4 regions of the Enterobacter sp. UPMP2060 genome follow, and region 2 is predicted to be linked to each of the others. Evidence: predicted binding sites of a transcription regulator. Region 2 holds the regulator's gene; each other region holds the start of a gene.

Evidence for each region. The regulator sigma-54, encoded in region 2, starts transcription at its own class of promoters, with help from an activator protein. The targets are predictions, from matches to a motif close to GTTGGCACANNTTTCGCTNT.
Region 1: the regulator sigma-54 is predicted to act here: its motif matches at 2,662-2,681, upstream of glnK (P-II family nitrogen regulator).
Region 3: the regulator sigma-54 is predicted to act here: its motif matches at 1,886-1,905, upstream of ACWKXN_RS00570 (amino acid ABC transporter substrate-binding protein).
Region 4: the regulator sigma-54 is predicted to act here: its motif matches at 1,389-1,408, upstream of hypA (hydrogenase maturation nickel metallochaperone HypA).

What each region holds. Positions count from the first base shown of each region.
Region 1 is NZ_JBSKJQ010000005.1:109,467-114,168, reverse strand. Features, by position in the region: gene ACWKXN_RS12870 (SmdA family multidrug ABC transporter permease/ATP-binding protein) at 1-737, shown strand, start outside; gene ACWKXN_RS12865 (SmdB family multidrug efflux ABC transporter permease/ATP-binding protein) at 730-2,511, shown strand; gene glnK (P-II family nitrogen regulator) at 2,732-3,070, shown strand; gene amtB (ammonium transporter AmtB) at 3,106-4,395, shown strand; gene tesB (acyl-CoA thioesterase II) at 4,587-4,702, opposite strand, start outside.
Region 2 is NZ_JBSKJQ010000007.1:111,217-115,918, reverse strand. Features, by position in the region: gene ptsN (PTS IIA-like nitrogen regulatory protein PtsN) at 1-488, opposite strand, end outside; gene hpf (ribosome hibernation promoting factor) at 571-858, opposite strand; gene rpoN (RNA polymerase factor sigma-54) at 881-2,314, opposite strand; gene lptB (LPS export ABC transporter ATP-binding protein) at 2,362-3,087, opposite strand; gene lptA (lipopolysaccharide ABC transporter substrate-binding protein LptA) at 3,094-3,648, opposite strand; gene lptC (LPS export ABC transporter periplasmic protein LptC) at 3,617-4,192, opposite strand; gene kdsC (3-deoxy-manno-octulosonate-8-phosphatase KdsC) at 4,189-4,702, opposite strand, start outside.
Region 3 is NZ_JBSKJQ010000001.1:109,103-113,804, forward strand. Features, by position in the region: gene ACWKXN_RS00565 (amino acid ABC transporter permease) at 1-552, opposite strand, end outside; gene ACWKXN_RS00570 (amino acid ABC transporter substrate-binding protein) at 708-1,613, opposite strand; gene lnt (apolipoprotein N-acyltransferase) at 1,966-3,504, opposite strand; gene corC (CNNM family magnesium/cobalt transport protein CorC) at 3,510-4,388, opposite strand; gene ybeY (rRNA maturation RNase YbeY) at 4,478-4,702, opposite strand, start outside.
Region 4 is NZ_JBSKJQ010000006.1:126,270-130,971, reverse strand. Features, by position in the region: gene ACWKXN_RS14260 (HypC/HybG/HupF family hydrogenase formation chaperone) at 1-152, opposite strand, end outside; gene hypB (hydrogenase nickel incorporation protein HypB) at 143-1,006, opposite strand; gene hypA (hydrogenase maturation nickel metallochaperone HypA) at 1,010-1,360, opposite strand; gene hycA (formate hydrogenlyase regulator HycA) at 1,572-2,036, shown strand; gene ACWKXN_RS14240 (4Fe-4S dicluster domain-containing protein) at 2,107-2,715, shown strand; gene hycC (formate hydrogenlyase subunit 3) at 2,712-4,526, shown strand; gene ACWKXN_RS14230 (respiratory chain complex I subunit 1 family protein) at 4,528-4,702, shown strand, end outside.

The DNA of each region.
Region 1 (4,702 bases), on a different contig from region 2:
ATACGGAGCATCCGGTGCTGGAGAACGTTAGCTTTACGCTTCAGCCAGGCCAGATGCTGGGGATCTGCGGCCCGACGGGATCCGGCAAAAGTACTGTGCTCTCTCTGCTTCAGCGCCACTTTGACGTCACCGAGGGCGATATCCGCTTTCACGATATCCCCCTGACCAGACTGCTGCTGGACGAGTGGCGCGGTCGACTGGCGGTCGTCAGCCAGACGCCGTTTTTATTTTCGGACACCGTGGCAAACAACATTGCCCTGGGACGCCCCGGGGCGACGCAGGAAGAGATTGAACATGTGGCGCGTCTGGCCAGCGTTCATGATGATATTTTGCGTCTGCCGCAGGGGTACGAAACGGAAGTCGGGGAACGCGGCGTCATGCTGTCCGGCGGGCAAAAGCAGCGTATCTCGATTGCCCGCGCGCTGCTGCTGAATGCTGAAATTCTGATCCTGGATGATGCGCTTTCCGCCGTGGACGGCCGTACCGAGCATCAAATTCTGCATAACCTGCGCCAGTGGGGCGACGGACGCACGGTGATTATCAGCGCCCACCGCTTGTCGGCGCTCACCGAAGCCAGCGAAATTGTGGTCTTACAGCACGGGCACATTGCCCAGCGCGGGCAGCATGAAACGCTTGCCGAGCAGCCGGGCTGGTATCGCGATATGTACCGCTATCAACAGCTTGAGGCGGCGCTGGACGATGCGCCGGAGCAGGATGAGGAGGCCGCCAATGCGTAAGATCGGAACGATGTGGCCGACGCTCAAACGTCTGCTGGCCTACGGCTCGCCGTGGCGTAAACCGCTCTCCGTGGCCGTGCTTCTACTCTGGATTGCGGCGATTGCTGAAGTGAGCGGTCCGCTGCTCATCAGCTATTTTATCGACAACATGGTCGCCAAAAGCTACCTTCCGCTGGGGCTGGTGGCGGGTTTAGGCGTGGCCTACGTTGGCCTGCAGCTGGCGGCGGCAGGGCTGCACTATGCGCAGTCGCTGCTGTTTAACCGCGCAGCCGTGGGCGTCGTTCAGCAGCTGCGTACGGATGTGATGGACGCGGCGCTTCGCCAGCCGCTCAGCGAGTTTGACATCCAGCCGGTCGGGCAGGTGATTTCGCGCGTGACCAACGATACCGAGGTAATCCGCGATCTGTACGTTACCGTGGTCGCGACGGTGTTACGCAGCGCGGCGCTGATTGGCGCGATGCTGGTGGCGATGTTCAGCCTCGACTGGCGCATGGCGCTGGTGGCGATCACCATCTTCCCGGCGGTGCTGATTGTCATGATCATTTACCAGCGCTACAGCACGCCGATCGTGCGTCGGGTGCGCGCGTATCTGGCCGACATTAACGATGGCTTCAACGAAGTGATCAACGGCATGAGCGTCATCCAGCAGTTCCGCCAGCAGGCGCGCTTTGGCGAACGCATGGGGGAAGCCAGCCGTTCGCACTACATGGCGCGTATGCAGACGCTGCGGCTTGATGGTTTCCTGCTGCGTCCGCTGCTGAGCCTTTTCTCGGCGCTGGTGCTTTGCGGGCTGCTGATGCTCTTCGGGCTGAGCTCAAACGGTACGATTGAAGTGGGCGTGCTGTACGCCTTTATCAGCTATCTCGGGCGTCTTAACGAGCCGTTGATCGAGCTTACCACCCAGCAATCGATGCTGCAGCAGGCGGTGGTCGCCGGTGAGCGCGTGTTTGAGCTGATGGACAGGCCGCGCCAGGCCTACGGCAATGACGAGCGACCTCTGCAAAGCGGGACTATCGCCTTTGATAACGTCTCGTTTGCCTATCGCGAAGACCGGCTGGTGCTGCAGGACATCACGCTTGACGTTCCGTCGCGCGGTTTCGTGGCGCTGGTAGGGCATACCGGCAGCGGTAAGAGCACGCTTGCCAGCCTGTTGATGGGCTATTACCCGGTCACGCACGGCGAAATCCGCCTCGATGGGCGCCCGCTCGCGTCTCTCAGCCACACCGTGTTGCGTAAAGGCGTCGCGATGGTGCAGCAGGATCCGGTCGTGCTGGCCGATACCTTCTACGCCAACGTGACCCTGGGGCGAGACTACTCCCAGGAGCAGGTCTGGGACGTGCTGGAAAAAGTGCAGCTGGCAGAGCTGGCGCGCGGGTTTAGCGATGGGATCAATACCAAACTGGGCGAGCAGGGGAACAATCTCTCCGTCGGGCAAAAGCAGCTCCTGGCGATGGCGCGGGTGCTGATTGAAACGCCGCAGATACTGATTCTGGATGAAGCCACGGCCAGTATTGACTCCGGCACCGAACAGGCCATTCAGCAGGCGCTGGCCGCCGTACGCGACCATACGGCGCTGGTGGTGATTGCCCACCGTCTTTCCACCATCGTCGATGCCGATACCATTCTGGTGTTACATCGCGGACAGGCCGTTGAACGCGGTACGCACCGTGAACTGCTGGAAGCCAAAGGGCGCTACTGGCAGATGTACCAGCTGCAGCTGGCGGGCGAAGAGCTGGCGGCCAGCGTGCGTGATGAAGAGTCGCTTAGCGCCTGATGCACCAAAATGAGGCGACGCGCTAACAGTCATTCCTGTTGGTGCAAAACTGAAACGCACCGTGCACCGGCATGGTGCGTTTTTTTTCACCTGTTCGTTTATTACGGCCGCGTAATGCTCTGTGCGCCGCCGTTCCCCCTCGTTTTCATTTCTGGCACACCCCTTGCAATACCTTCTGCGTAAGCTGCGGCCATTACCGAATTCTGACTGGAGGGGATCTATGAAGCTGGTTACGGTTGTAATCAAACCATTCAAACTCGAAGACGTGCGTGAAGCGTTGTCTTCAATGGGTATTCAGGGACTGACTGTCACCGAAGTGAAAGGCTTTGGTCGTCAGAAGGGTCATGCCGAGCTTTATCGCGGGGCGGAATACAGCGTTAACTTTCTGCCAAAAGTAAAAATTGATGTCGCGATTGCTGACGATCAGCTTGATGAAGTCATTGATGTCATTAGCAAAGCGGCCTATACCGGCAAAATTGGCGACGGCAAAATTTTCGTTGCCGAACTGCAGCGCGTCATTCGCATCCGTACCGGCGAATCTGACGAAGCGGCATTGTAAATAACGCCTGGCACACAGTGATAGGGATCGAGAAAATGAAGATAGCAACACTTAAAACGGGTCTGGGTTCGCTGGCGCTGCTGCCGGGCCTGGCGCTGGCTGCTACCCCTGCGGTGGTCGACAAAGCCGATAACGCCTTTATGATGATCAGCACCGCGCTGGTGCTGTTCATGTCAATTCCGGGCATTGCGCTGTTCTACGGCGGCCTGATCCGTGGCAAAAACGTTCTCTCCATGCTGACGCAGGTTGCCGTGACGTTCGCACTGGTCTGCGTCCTATGGGTGGTTTACGGTTACTCGCTGGCCTTCGGTACGGGCAACGCGTTCTTTGGTAACTTCGACTGGGTGATGCTGAAAAATATTGAGCTGACCGCGCTGATGGGCAGTTTCTATCAGTACATCCACGTTGCGTTCCAGGGCTCCTTCGCCTGTATTACCGTCGGGCTGATTGTGGGCGCGCTCGCCGAGCGTATTCGTTTCTCTGCCGTGCTGATCTTCGTGGTGGTCTGGATGACGCTCTCCTATGTGCCGATTGCGCACATGGTCTGGGGTGGCGGTCTGCTGGCAACGCACGGCGCGCTGGACTTCGCGGGCGGTACCGTTGTACACATCAACGCCGCGGTAGCGGGTCTGGTGGGTGCCTACCTGATTGGCAAACGCGTGGGCTTCGGTAAAGAAGCGTTTAAACCGCACAACCTGCCGATGGTGTTTACCGGTACGGCTATCCTCTACTTTGGCTGGTTTGGCTTCAACGCCGGCTCGGCAAGTGCAGCAAACGAAATCGCCGCGCTGGCCTTCGTGAACACCGTTGTGGCCACGGCGGGTGCAATCCTCTCCTGGGTGTTTGGCGAGTGGGCGGTACGCGGTAAACCTTCTTTGCTGGGTGCCTGTTCGGGTGCCATTGCCGGTCTGGTTGGCATTACGCCAGCGTGTGGTTATGTCGGCGTGGGTGGCGCGCTGCTGGTCGGTCTGGTGTCCGGTCTGGCGGGTCTGTGGGGCGTGACCGCACTGAAACGTGTGCTGCGCGTTGACGACCCATGCGATGTGTTTGGTGTTCACGGCGTGTGCGGCATCGTAGGTTGTATCATGACCGGTATCTTTGCCGCGAAGTCGCTCGGTGGCGTGGGCTACGCAGAAGGCGTGACCATGGTTCATCAGGTGCTGGTGCAGCTGGAAAGTATTGCAATCACCGTTGTCTGGTCTGCCGTTGTGGCCTTCATTGGCTATAAGCTGGCGGATATGACGGTGGGTCTGCGCGTACCGGAAGAGCAGGAGCGCGAAGGCCTGGACGTCAACAGCCACGGCGAGAATGCGTATAACGCATAATAAACAGCAAAACGGCAACCTTTGGTTGCCGTTTTTAATGTGTATTCCCTCTCCCCGTGGGAGAGGGTCAGGGTGAGGGCATCAGGCCGTACAAGGCAAAAGCAAAACGGCAACCTTTGGTTGCCGTTTTTAATGTGTATCCCCTCTCCCCGTGGGAGAGGGTCAGGGTGAGGGCATCAGGCCGTACACAATCACCCGCGATTACGCATCACCCCTTCCTGCACCGTAGACGCGACCAGCACGCCGTCCTGAGTATAAAACTCCCCGCGCACAAACCCGCGCGCGCTCGACGCTGACGTACTCTCCA
Region 2 (4,702 bases):
GCATCATCCTGATTGCCTTCTGCTTCAGTGATAATTTGATAGAGCTCTTCATCACTTTGGGCCGAGCGCAGTCGACGGCAAATGGTTTTATCGGCCAGACGTTTTGCGACCAGCGACAGCGTATGCAGATGGGTTTTCGTCTGGTCGGCAGGTACCAGCAGCGCGAAGAGGAGATCGACGGGCTGGTTATCAATGGCATCGAAGGCGATGGGTGTTTCAAGCTGCACAAACACACCAACGGCACGCAGGGTATCCTCTTCCAGTTTGCCGTGCGGGATCGCGATGCCGTTGCCGATACCGGTACTGCCCATTTTTTCACGGGTCAGAATCGCTTCGAACACCACCTGCGGCGGCAGGCCCAGCTGTTTGGCAGCCAGTTCACTGATGATCTCCAGCGCACGTTTTTTGCTCTGGCAGTGAACCGCACTGCGGGTACATTCCTGGTTAAGGACATTGCTCAGTTGAAGAGCGGAATCGTTGTTCATCATAATTTCACCTAAGCGCTAACTGTACAAATGGCCTGTTGTGTTTCACAACAGGCCGTCCTGCACCCGTTAACTGCCCGGACAATTAGTGTTGTTTCAGTTTATCTTTATGTTTATTGAGCTGTCGTGCAAGCTTATCAATCAAGCCGTCGATAGCAGCGTACATGTCTTGCCCTTCCGCACTGGCATGCAGTTCACCCCCGTTAACATGCAGGGTGGCATCCGAGATATGAGTCACTTTCTCCACTTTCAACACAATATAGACCTGATTGATCCTTTCGAAATACTGCTCGAGTTTTGCAAACTTCGCGTTCACGAAGTCGCGTAAAGCCTCAGTAATTTCGACGTTTTGTCCAGTGATGTTGAGCTGCATAGTGTCTTCCTTATCGGTTGTGTCAGACCAGCTGTTTACGCTGGTTGGACGGCGGAATGGATAAAGACTCTCGATACTTCGCAACAGTACGACGTGCCACCATAATACCCTGATCGGACAGCATGGTGGTTAACTTACTGTCGCTTAGTGGCTTCGCGGGGTTCTCCGCGGCGATCAACTTCTTCACCAGGGCACGAATGGCCGTTGACGACGCTTCGCCGCCGCCCTCGGTATTCACATGGCTGGAGAAGAAATACTTAAGCTCAAATATACCGCGTGGACTGTGCAGATACTTCTGCGTGGTGACACGGGAAATGGTTGATTCATGCATTTCGACGGCCTGGGCGATATCCGCCAGTACCATCGGTTTCATATACTCTTCGCCCTGCTCAAAGAACGCCTGCTGCTGTTCGACAATACAGCGGCTGACGCGCAGCAGCGTATCATTTCGGCTCTCCAGACTTTTGATCAACCATCGCGCTTCCTGAAGATTGCTACGAATATATTGATTGTCGGAGTCGTTACGCGCGCTGGTGCACATGGAGGCATACTGCTGGTTGATTTGCAGGCGAGGGATGCTGTCTGAGTTCAGTTCAACGACCCAGCGGTCATTGTGTTTTCTGACCAGCACATCCGGGATCACGTACTCGGGCTCGCTGGTTTGGATCGACTGTCCCGGGCGGGGATCGAGTGACTGGATCAGATTCACCGCTTCTTTCAGCACCTCTTCCTTCAGGCGCGTGACGCGCATCAGGCTGCGGAAATCGTGGTTGGCCAACAGATCCAGATGATCGCTGATGATTAAGCGCGCCTCGTCGAGCCATGGCGTCTCTTTGCTGAACTGAGAAAGCTGGATCAGCAGGCAGTCGCGCAGATCTTTTGCGGCCACGCCTACCGGATCGAAACGCTGGATGCGCTTCAGAACGGCTTCGATCTCCTCAAGTTCAATCTCTTCGTCGCCCATGCTTTCCAGGATATCGTCCAGCGTGACGGTCAAATAGCCGGTGTCGTCAACGGCATCGACAATTGAGGTGGCAATCGCGCGGTCGGTATCGGAGAAGGGGGTAAGTTCCACCTGCCACATCAGGTAATCCTGCAGCGACTGGGTGGTTTCTCCCTGATAGACCGGTAGCTCATCATCCTGGTAGTCTGCACGCGTACCGGAAGGGGTTCCGGCGGTGTAGATTTCATCCCAGCTGGCATCCAGCGGTAGCTCGTCGGGCATCTCTTTTTGTTCGAGTGCATCCGCGGTGTCGAGCGCTTCTGTATCCTGTGACTGCTGAGTATCTACCTCGTCATGAAGATCGGTTTGTTCCAGCAGGGGGTTGCTGTCCAGCGCCTGCTGGAGCTCCTGCTGAAGTTCTAACGTGGACAGTTGCAACAGGCGAATTGCCTGCTGTAGCTGCGGCGTCATTGCCAGTTGTTGGCTGAGCCTTAATTGCAAACCTTGCTTCATGTTCAGAGCGTTTTTCTCCGGTTCGGCGTTACGTTACCTCTACCCTATCAGAGTCTGAAGTCTTCCCCAAGATAGACGCGCTTAACATGATCGTCTTCGAGGATCTGTTGCGGCGTACCGTGGGCGATCAGATTGCCCTGGCTGACAATATACGCGCGTTCACACACGGCCAGCGTTTCACGGACGTTGTGGTCGGTGATCAGTACGCCAAGCCCGCTGTCACGCAGGTGTTCAATGATGCGTTTAATGTCGATAACCGAGATCGGGTCAACGCCCGCAAACGGTTCATCCAGAAGGATAAATTTCGGGTTTGCGGCCAGCGCACGTGCAATCTCAACACGACGGCGTTCACCCCCGGAGAGTGCCTGACCGAGGCTGTCGCGCAGATGCTCAATGTGGAACTCTTCCATCAACTCGTTGGCACGATCCTGACGCTGTTCGCTGGTCAGATCGTTACGAATTTCCAGGACCGCCATCAGGTTATCGTAAACGCTAAGACGACGGAAAATGGAGGCTTCCTGCGGCAGGTAGCCGATCCCGCGACGCGCGCGCGCGTGCAGCGGCAGAAGGCTGATGTCTTCATCGTCAATAATAATGTTGCCGGCATCGCGCGGCACAATGCCAACGACCATGTAGAAAGTGGTGGTTTTACCCGCACCGTTAGGGCCAAGCAGCCCCACGATTTCGCCGGAGTTGACGGTCAGACTGACATCTTCTACGACACGGCGGCCCTTGTAGGCCTTCGCGAGATTTTTTGCAGTTAATGTTGCCATAACGAATTAGTTACTCTTCTTCTGTGCCGGGGCCTGGCCTTTGCCTTTGTCCTGCAGCTGCGACGGAACCAGGACAGTCGTGACGCGTTTGCCTTTCTCGCTGGAGGCCTGCATTTTTTGCTCTTTAACCAGATAGGTGATCTGGTCGCCGGTAATGTTGCTGTCCAGCTGTTCCAGATACGCGTTTCCGGTCAGGATGACCAGGTCCTTCGCCAGCTCATAGTGCATATGCGAGGCGCGGCCTTTCACCGGTTTGCCGTTGTCCTGCATCTGGTAGAAGGTGGCCGGGTTGCCGTAACCATCAATGATCTCTTTGCCCTGCTCGCCACCCGGACGGGTCACGACCACTTTGTCGGCGTTAATTTTGATGGTGCCCTGAGTCATGACGACGTTACCTGTGAAGGTGACGACGTTGCCCTGCATATCGAGAGACTGGGTATCAGACTCGATATGGATCGGTTGGTCGGTATCGCCCGTTACAGCAAGCGCGGGGAGACTGGTCGCCAGCATCGCGCTGGCGATAATTACTTTAAGGCTGAGTTTGTTTGTTTTGAATTTCATAGGAGGTTCTAACCTTTTCAATCAGCTCGGCGTTCTTGCTGCGTAAGTTCCCGCGCATTCTCAAACCGCTGGAATTAAATGTTGTGCCATACAGTGTGACCAGATCCTGCGAGGTCACGTCCTGGGTTACCAGGTTAATTTGGGCATTATCCGTCGTAATTTTTCGCAGTTGCGAGTCAGCGGTCAGGGCGTTGACTTCAACGTGGCCATACAGATAAAGCATACGGTCATTTGTCAGTTTTGCCCGATCTGACTTAATTGACCACGTCGGCACTTTGTCCTTATCAAATGTGGTCATGACAGGTTGGGTAAACCACGAAATACCGTCATCTGAAAAATATTCAACATGCTGGGCAATCAGGCGATAGTTCAGCTCGCCTTCCGGGCTGTAGACCACGGTGTCGCTGTGATCGCTTTTATAGGTTGGATCGTTATTGTTGACCACTTCCGTTTGCGGATCGTCGCGATCGGCAAGGTTCACGCCAATCAATACCAGTGCGACAAGCGAAAGCAAAATGATAATCCAGCGTCTGGTTTTACTCATATCGATTGCCCTTTGGCCTCATCAAGCTTGCCCTGCGCCAGCAAAAGCAGATCGCAGACTTCACGTACGGCACCACGGCCCCCGTTGATGTGGGTAACGTAGTCAGCGCGGGGGATCAGCAGCGGATGCGCATCCGCAACGGCGATGCTCAGCCCGACTTCAGCCATCACGGGCCAGTCAATCAGATCGTCCCCGACGTAGGCTACGTTTTCCGGCGCGATAGCCAGTTTACCCAGTAAATCCTTAAACGCCGCCATCTTATCGGATTGACCCTGATACAGATGGGTAATTCCTAAGGTTTCACAGCGGTCTTCTACCAGTTTAGCTTTTCGCCCGGTGATGATAGCCACCTCAATACCCGAGGTGAGCGCGCAGCGGATACCGTAGCCGTCGCGAACGTTAAACGCTTTCAGCTCTTCACCATTATTGCCCATGTAAATCAGGCCATCGGAAAGTACGCCATCCACGTCCAGGATGAGCAGACGAATGTTTTCCGCCTTTGCCATCATC
Region 3 (4,702 bases), on a different contig from region 2:
GGCCGAGTTTTTCACCAGGTTCATCATCTCGGAGGTCATCGGTGGAACGATAACGCGGTAGGCGTTAGGCAGCAGCACGTAGCGGTAGGTTTGGGGCAGCGTCAGGCCCATTGCCAGGCCCGCGTTTTTTTGTCCGCGCGGCAATGACTGAATGGCGGCACGCACCTGCTCGCAAACGCGCGCAGCGGTAAACAGCCCCAGACACATCATGGAGGAGACAAAGAACTGCACGTTCGGATCCAGTTCCGACTTGAACCACATGCCAATATTTTCCGGCAGCAGTTCCGGGATGACCAGATACCAGGTAAAGAATTGCACGATCAGCGGAACGTTACGGAACAGTTCCACATACAGGGTGCCAAGCGTTGAAAGAAAACGGTTAGGGACGGTGCGCAGAATACCGAACAGAGAACCGACAAGAAACGCGATAATCCACGCCGTTATCGATAGTGCCACGGTGACCTGAAAGCCGCTCCACAGCCAGCCAAGATAGGTGGTGTTGCCGAACGGGGCTTGTTGCAGGAATATGCCCCAGTTCCAGTCTATTGACATAATAAACTCCAGAAAAAAAAGGGTAGCAGCGCTACCCTCGAAGATTGGTGAGAAGCTCATTTTTCGCGCTGAGTGGGGAACGACCACTCAACGTATAGTCTGTCCATGCTTCCCGACAATCGAGAGGGCAGGAGATCCCGCCCCTGTTGTTCTAATTAGTTAAGAGCCTTGTCATTTGGAGATTTGAACAGCGCTTTCATGTCGTCAGACAGTTCAAAATTCATGTTCAGGTTTTTTGGTGGAATCGGGTTCTTGAACCATTTGTCGAACCATTTTTCCGCTTCGCCGGAGGTCTGCACCTGAGCGATGGTGTCATCGATCAGCTTTTTGAACTGCGGATCGTCTTTACGCAGCATACAGCCGTAGGCTTCTTTGGACTGCGCGGTACCGACGATATCCCAGTTGTCTGGTTTCTTCGCTTTCGCACGTTCGCCCGCCAGCAGGGCGTCATCCATCATAAACGCGACGGCACGACCGCTTTCCAGGGTACGGAAGGAGTCGCCATGGTCTTTCGCGCTGATGATGCGCATATCCATTTTCTTCTCGTCGTTCAGCTTATGCAGCAGCACTTCTGACGTGGTACCGGAGGTCACAACAACCGCTTTGCCTTTCAGGTCAGCGAAGTCTTTGATCTCGCCGCCTTTCTTCGTCAGCAGACGAGTGCCCACGACAAAGATGGTGTCAGAGAAGGCAGCCTGTTTCTGACGCTCGAGGTTGTTGGTGGTGGAGCCACACTCGAAGTCAAAGGTGCCGTTTTGCAGCAGTGGAATACGGTTCTGTGAAGTGATTGGGATCAGCTTCACCTGCAGGTCAGGTTTGTTCAGCTTTTTCTTCACAGCTTCAACGATGGCGTTGGAGTAATCCTGTGAATAGCCCACGACTTTTTGCGTGTTGTCGTAGTAAGAGAACGGGACTGAAGATTCACGGTGGCCGACCACGATGACGCCGTTTTTGGCAATCTTGTCGAGAGTGCTGCCTGCTGCCGGAGCATCTTCAGCGTGAACCACGCCTGCAGACATTCCCATAACCAGCATTGCTGTGGCCAGTTTACGTAATTGCATACCCAACTCCTTTTTTATCAGCGCCAGCGACGCATTGATACCCATTGTGATGTTGTTATATCTCGCGCAGTGCGAGTGCAGTGTTATGCAAGCTTGTTAACATTTAGTCTGGCTTAATGTAAAGATTTTGCTGCGTTATTGTTTATTTTTGCGAAGCGCGCCGCACCATTCAGAGGCAAATATCTCCCGTTGCACCGTTTCGGTGCTGCCGATGATCTACGCTGGTGCGACAAAGTTGCACGTTAAGCCAAACTGCGTTTACCTGAATAAACAAAGCAATAGGCGTGCCAGGATGGGACTCTGGAGAAAATTGTCGGGTGGCGGCTACGCCACCCGGCAACAGAAGGGAAGGTTATTTCCGACGCTGACGCAGGCTCATCAGCACCGCGCCAAAGCCGAACAGCACGGTCAGTATCCACAGCGGCCAGTTGCCGGTGCGCGCGTATGGCGTCAGCCCGGTGGTTGGCGTGACTTTAGTGGTCAGTACCTCACGGGTAAACTGCGGGATCATCGCCTGAATCTCGCCCTGCGGACCAATCACGGCGGTGATGCCGTTGTTGGTGCTGCGCAGCAGCGGACGCGCCAGCTCCAGAGAGCGCATACGTGCCATCTGGAAGTGCTGCCACGGGCCGATTGACTTACCAAACCAGGCGTCGTTGGAGATGGTCAGCAGATAGTCAGTATCCGGGCGGAAGTTATCGCGTACCTGCTCGCCGAGAATGATTTCGTAGCAGATGGCCGCCGTCAGGGCCAGGCCGTGCGCGTGCAGCTGAGGCTGTACGTACGGGCCGCGGCTGAAAGAGGACATCGGCAGGTCAAAGAACGGGGCCAGCGGGCGCAGAATCGACTCCAGCGGGACAAATTCACCAAACGGCACCAGGTGGTTCTTGTTGTACCGGTCAGTGGAGTGGTAGCTGTACTCGCTATCTTTCCCGAGCGTAATGATGCTGTTGTAGGTGTCGTAGCGGTTCTGCTGATTCAGACGCGCATCGACAATCCCGGTGATCAGCGTGCTGCCGCGCGCCAGCAGCAGGTCGTTCATCATGTTGAGGAACGGCTGCTGGTTAATTTCCAGATCGGGGATCGCAGATTCCGGCCAGATAATCAGCTGGGATTTACCCATCACCTCTTCGGTGGCGTTGGCGTAGATCTTCAGCGTATTCAGCAGCTCTTTCTCATCCCACTTCATAGACTGCGGAATATTCCCCTGCACCATGGAAACCTGCATGGCGCGCTCTGGCTCGGGCGTGAACCACTGGATATAACGCAGCGGGAAGGGCAGGGCAAACAGCACCAGCGCCACAGCCAGCGGTTTCCAGCAGCGCTGGACCAGCGCCAGGACCAGCAGGCCGCTGACCACCATCAGCAGGAAGTTGATGGCCTCAACGCCCATTACCGGCGCCAGACCCTTCAGGGGGCCGTCAATCTGGCTGTAGCCGAACTGCAGCCACGGGAAGCCCGTCAGCACCCAGCCGCGCAGGAACTCGGTTATCTGCCAGACCACCGGCGCGGCAATGGCGACGCGCAGCCAGGTGGTTTTTGGCCACAGGCGAGAAAGGATACCGGCGAACAGACCGGTATAGAGCGAGAGATACGCGGCGAGCAATACCACCAGGAAGACGTTAACCGGGCCAGGCATACCGCCAAATTGGGCGATGCTGACATAGACCCAGTTGATGCCTGAGCCAAACAGCCCCAGTCCCCAGAAGTAACCGATAGCCGCAGCCTGTACCGGACGACGATTCAGGGTCAGGCCCTGAAGCCCCATCAGGGAGAGAATGGCGGCGGGCCAGATATCGTAAGGAGAAAAAGCCAGCGTACCGCTGGCTCCGAGTAACAGCGCCAGCAGCAAACGGATGCGCTGGCGTTCAAGCAGTGGGGCAAATGCCATTTACATTAATCTTCCAGTTTTGGCACCGGTGAGTCGTCCGGCGTTCTGACGTGAACCTGTATAATACGTCGGCTGTCGGCCATTGCCACTTTGAACTGGTAACCGTCAATGTCAACGGTCTCACCGCGCGCCGGGAGGTGGCCAAAGGCCTGCATCACCAGCCCGCCAATGGTATCGACCTCTTCATCGCTGAAGTGGGTACCGAAGGCGTCGTTGAAGTCCTCGATGGAGGCCAGCGCGCGCACGGTCCAGGTGTGGCGGCTAAGCTGACGGAAGTCGATATCTTCTTCTTCGTCATACTCGTCTTCAATTTCGCCCACGATCAGCTCAAGAATATCCTCGATCGTGACCAGACCGGAAACGCCACCAAACTCATCAATAACAATCGCCATGTGGTAACGCTGAGAGCGAAACTCTTTCAGCATCCGATCCACACGTTTACTTTCCGGCACAACCACGGCCTGGCGTAACACTTTTTCCATGCTGAAGGCTTCGGCATCGCTGCGCATAAACGGCAGCAGATCTTTGGCCATCAAAATCCCTTCGATGTGATCTTTGTCTTCGCTGATGACCGGGAAACGCGAGTGAGCGGATTCGATGATCACATCGAGGCACTCGTCCAGGGTCTGGTTACGTTTCAGGGTGATCATCTGCGAGCGGGGGATCATGATATCGCGAACGCGCTGGTCGGCGATGTCCATAACCCCTTCGAGCATTTCGCGCGTATCTTCGTCGATAAGGTCGTTCTGCCCGGAATCACGAATCAGCTCCAGCAGTTCATCACGGTTTTTGGGTTCGCCGTGGAAAAGCTGGTTCAGAATGAGGGAGAAAAATCCCTTTTTACTGGTTGTCGTGTCGCTACTGTGTGAATTGTCGTCGCTCATGGCGTTTGTTAAGGGTTCTCTTGTTAGTTCAACGTTTACCGCCACGCGATGTCCTTTCGTGGCGGCATGTGAGTCCGTCAGGTGACGGACTATTCTTTCTCGGCAATGTACGGATCCTCATAGCCCAGAGCAAGCATTATCTCTGTCTCGAGGGACTCCATCTCTTCCGCTTCGTCATCTTCAATGTGATCGTAGCCGAGCAGGTGCAGGCTGCCGTGTACCACCATATGCGCCCAGTGGGCCTCAAGCGGCTTTTGCTGCTCTTTGGCTTCCTGCTCAACCACCTGACGGCAGATGATCAGATCGCCCAGCAG
Region 4 (4,702 bases), on a different contig from region 2:
TGGACGAGCACCCACTGGCCGAGACGCGATGCGCCCGTTTCATCGCTGCTGCCCACCAGCGTCAGGTCCACGTCGCGCAGGATGCCGCAGACCTCCACTTTGGCCTGGTTCCCGTCAATGGAATGGATTTGTCCCGGTACGCCTATGCACATCGTTCACTCTCCAGCCAGTTCAGCCAGGCGTCCATGCCGTCGCCGCGCGTGGCGGAGACCAGCAGGATCTCAATCTCGGGATTCACTTCCCGGGCGCAGGACAGGCACTTATCCACGTCGAAGTTCAGGTACGGCAGCAGGTCGACTTTGTTCAGCAGCATGATGGAGGCGGCGGCAAACATATGCGGGTACTTCAGCGGCTTGTCTTCGCCTTCGGTCACCGAAAGCACCGCCACCTTGTGGCGTTCGCCCAGATCGAAGCTTGCCGGGCAGACCAGGTTGCCGACGTTTTCAATAAACAGAATGCCGTTATCCGCCAGCGGCAGACGCGGGGCGGCGTCGGCAATCATCTGCGCATCCAGGTGGCAGCCTTTGCCGGTATTGACCTGAATCGCCGGGGTGCCGGTTTCGCGAATGCGCGCCGCGTCGTTAACGGTTTGCTGGTCGCCTTCGATCACCGCGCAGGAGACGCGCCCGTTCAGGCGTTTGAGCGTTTCCGTTAACAGCGTGGTTTTGCCGGAGCCGGGGCTGGAGACCAGGTTCAGCACCAGCTGTTTGCGGGTGGCAAAGCGCGCGCGGTTGCGGGCGGCGATCTGGTTATTTTTGTCCAGCACGTTGATTTCCACCTCCAGCATCTGGCGCTGGCTGATGCCCGGCGCGTGGGTACCCGCTTCGCCGTGGCCGTAGTGCAGATCGCCCGCAGCGGAGCGTTGCGGGGAGAAGGTGATACCGGTTAAAGCCGCAGCTGGCCGCGGGGCTGGCGAAAAGGGCGCGGAGCGAAACGCGGAATGGGGACGGTGTTCATCCCCTTCTATATACAGGTTGCCTTCGGCGCAACCGCAGGTGCTACACATACTTTACTCCTTCTCGATTTCGAGGCGTTGGATCTGCATGCCGTCGTCCGCCACGATGCGAAGACCGGTGCTCTGACACTGCGGACAGCGCTGAACCTTTGATGACAGCAGGGTGACGTACTGCTGGCACTGCTCGCACCAGCACTCCGCCTGCTGCTCTTCGATATGGAGCTCGCAGCCTTCCGCCAGCGTGCCGCGACACACCAGCTCAAAACAGAAATGCAGGGCGCTGGTCTCGACGCAGGAAAACGCCCCGACCTTCAGCCAGACGCCGGTGACGCGCTTCGCGTGGTTTTGCACTGCCTGCTGTTCGATAAGTTCCAGAGCCCGCTGGCAGAGGGTGATTTCGTGCATGACGCCTCCTCAATGAATTGCGCCATTGAATGCAATAACGGTGCCAGCTTGATTTTTGTTAAGGCGTGACGATGTCAACGCTGTCGAAATGACACGTCGACACCGCGGCGTTGACAGCGGTTTTGTAATTAAATCTATTTAAAATCAGCAAGATAAAAACTGGCATGGAATCTGCTTAACAGCCGCTATCTCCATTAACCGGATACCTTCTATGACTATTTGGGAAATCAGCGAAAAAGCGGATTACATCGCGCAGCGTCATCAGCAGCTGCAGGACCAGTGGCACCTCTACTGCAACTCTCTGGTTCAGGGCATCACCCTCTCGAAAGCGCGTCTTCACCACGCGATGAGCTGCGCGGCGCAGGGCGATATGCGCTTTGTCCTGTTCGGCCATTTCACCATTAACGTTACCCTGGCGGATAACTTCAACAGCCACACCATTGAGTACCACCTCGAGACAAAAGACGGCGAAAAACAGTGTATTGCGAAGGCGCAGCTGATGGCCGATGGCATGGTGGACGGCCACGTCAGCAACCGCGATCGCCAGCAGGTGCTGGAGCACTATCTGGAAAAAATCGCGCCGGTCTATAACGGCCTGTACGCCGCCGTTGAACACGATCTTCCGGTCAACCTGAAGCAGCTGATGGATGGAAATACCTCAGCGAACGTGGCCTGACTCCTGCGTGTCGAGAAGTGTCGACAAGACAGTTTTTCGTCAAAAATGACTATCACCAGAGGATAACCCGGTGAACCGTTTTGTAATTGCTGACTCGACGGTCTGTATTGGCTGTCGAACCTGTGAGGCGGCGTGCTCGGAAACGCATCGCCTGCATGGGCTGCAGTCCATGCCGCGCCTGCACGTCATGCGTAATGAAAAAGAGTCTGCCCCGCAGCTCTGCCATCACTGTGAAGACGCCCCCTGCGCGGGCGTCTGCCCTGTGAATGCCATCACCCGCGTTGATGGCGCTGTCCAGCTGAACGAAAGCCTGTGCGTAAGCTGCAAGCTGTGCGGCATTGCCTGCCCGTTCGGCGCGATTGAATTTTCCGGCAGCCGTCCGCTGCATATTCCGGCGAACGCCAACTCGCCAAAAGCCCCGCCCGCGCCACCGGCTCCGGCACGCGTAAGTACGCTGCTGGACTGGGTGCCCGGCATCCGTGCCGTTGCGGTGAAATGCGACCTGTGCAGCTTCGATGAGCAGGGCCCGGCCTGCGTGCGAACCTGCCCGACTAAGGCGTTGATTCTGGTTAACATTCGCGACATCGCCCGTACCAGCAAGCGTAAACGCGAGCTGACCATCAACAGTGATTTTGGCGACCTTTCTCTGCTACAGGCGCTTAACGAGGGGGCGAAATGAACGCGGCGATGATGATTACCAGCGCGGTAGCCTGTTTTGCTGCCGCCGCTGTTCTGGCGCTGATCTTCTCATTCCATAAAACTCTGAGCGGCGCGATCGCCGGGATCGGCGGGGCGGTTGCTAGCCTGATGACGCTGGCGGCAGGCGGCGTTGTCCTGCTCGGCGGCCAGTCCGCAGAGGCCGTGATGCCGCTGATTCGCCACACGGTTGAGATCACGCCGCTGAACGCCATCTGGCTGGTGACGTTTGGCCTGTGCGGGCTGTTTATCAGCCTGTTCAATATCGACTGGCACCGCCATCCGCACGCCAGGGCTAACGGCCTGCTGGTTAACCTGCTGATGGCGGCGGCGGTCTGCACCGTTATTGCCAGCAACCTCGGCGCGCTGGTGGTGATGGCGGAAATCATGGCGCTGTGCGGCGTGTTCCTGACCGGCTGCAGCACCTCCGGCAAGCTGTGGTTTGCGCTGGGACGCCTCGGGACGCTGCTGCTGGCGCTGGCCTGCTGGCTGGTGTGGCACCGCTTCGGCACGCTGGACTTCGCTGCGCTCAACGGCCATCCGCTGGGGAACGACGTCTGGCTGCTGGGCGTGCTCGGCTTTGGCCTGCTCGCCGGCATCATCCCGCTGCACGGCTGGGTGCCGCAGGCGCATGCGAATGCCTCCGCGCCCGCTGCCGCGCTGTTTTCTGCGGTGGTGATGAAAGTGGGTCTGTTCGGGATTCTGGCGATTACGCTGACCGGCGGACAACCGCCGCTGTGGTGGGGCGTCGTGCTGCTGGTCGCCGGAATGATTACCGCGTTCGTCGGCGGCCTGTACGCGCTGATGGAGCACAACATCCAGCGCCTGCTGGCGTACCACACTCTGGAAAATATCGGCATTATCCTTCTCGGTATTGGCGCGGGCGTGACCGGGCTGGCGCTTAATCATCCGGCGCTGATTGCCGCCGGGTTTATCGGCGGTCTTTATCACCTCGTCAACCACAGCCTGTTTAAAAGCACTCTGTTCCTCGGCGCGGGCAGCGTCTGGTTCCGCACCGGTCATCGGGATATCGAAAAGCTGGGCGGGATTGGCAAAAAGATGCCGGTGATTTCGCTGGCCATGCTGGTGGGTCTGATGGCAATGGCCGCGCTGCCGCCGCTGAACGGCTTTGCCGGGGAGTGGGTGATCTATCAGTCCTTCTTCGCGCTTGGTCAGAGCGATCTCTTTATCGCGCGCCTGCTCGGCCCGCTGTTGGCTGTCGGGCTGGCGATTACCGGGGCGCTGGCGGTGATGTGCATGGCGAAAGTCTACGGCGTGACCTTCCTCGGCGCGCCGCGCACCCGCGAAGCGGAAAACGCCTGCTGCGCACCGTTGTTAATGGGCGCGAGCGTGGTCGCGCTGGCGCTGTGCTGCATCGCGGGCGGCGTCGCCGCGCCGTGGCTGCTGCCGCTGCTGGGCAACGCCATTCCGCTGCCGCTGACCGTGGCGAATACCACCGTCTCTCAGCCCATGATCGCGCTGCTGCTGATTGGCGCACCGCTGCTGCCGCTCGTCCTGATGCTGTTCTTCAAACGCGACCGGCTCGCCTCCCGCTCGCGCGGTTCGGCGTGGGCCTGCGGCTACGAACACGAACAGTCGATGGTCATCACCGCCCACGGTTTTGCCATGCCGGTGAAGGAGAACTTCGCCGCCGTGCTGAAGCTGCGCCACTGGCTGAACCCGGTAGGCTGGGTACCCGGCTGGCAGAGCGCCGCCGCACCCGCGCTGTTCCGCCGTCTGGCGGTCATCGAGCTGGCGGTGCTGGTGGTCATTGTGATTTCACGAGGAGCCTGACATGAGTCTGTTACTGGCAATTCTTCAGGCGCTGGTGCTGTTCGCCGCTGCGCCGCTGCTGTCGGGCATCACGCGCGTGGCGCGCGCCCGGATGCACAACCGTCGCGGGCCTGGGGTGCTTCAGGAATACCGCGATCTCTTTAAACTGCTCTCCCGTCAGAGCGTCGCGCCGGACG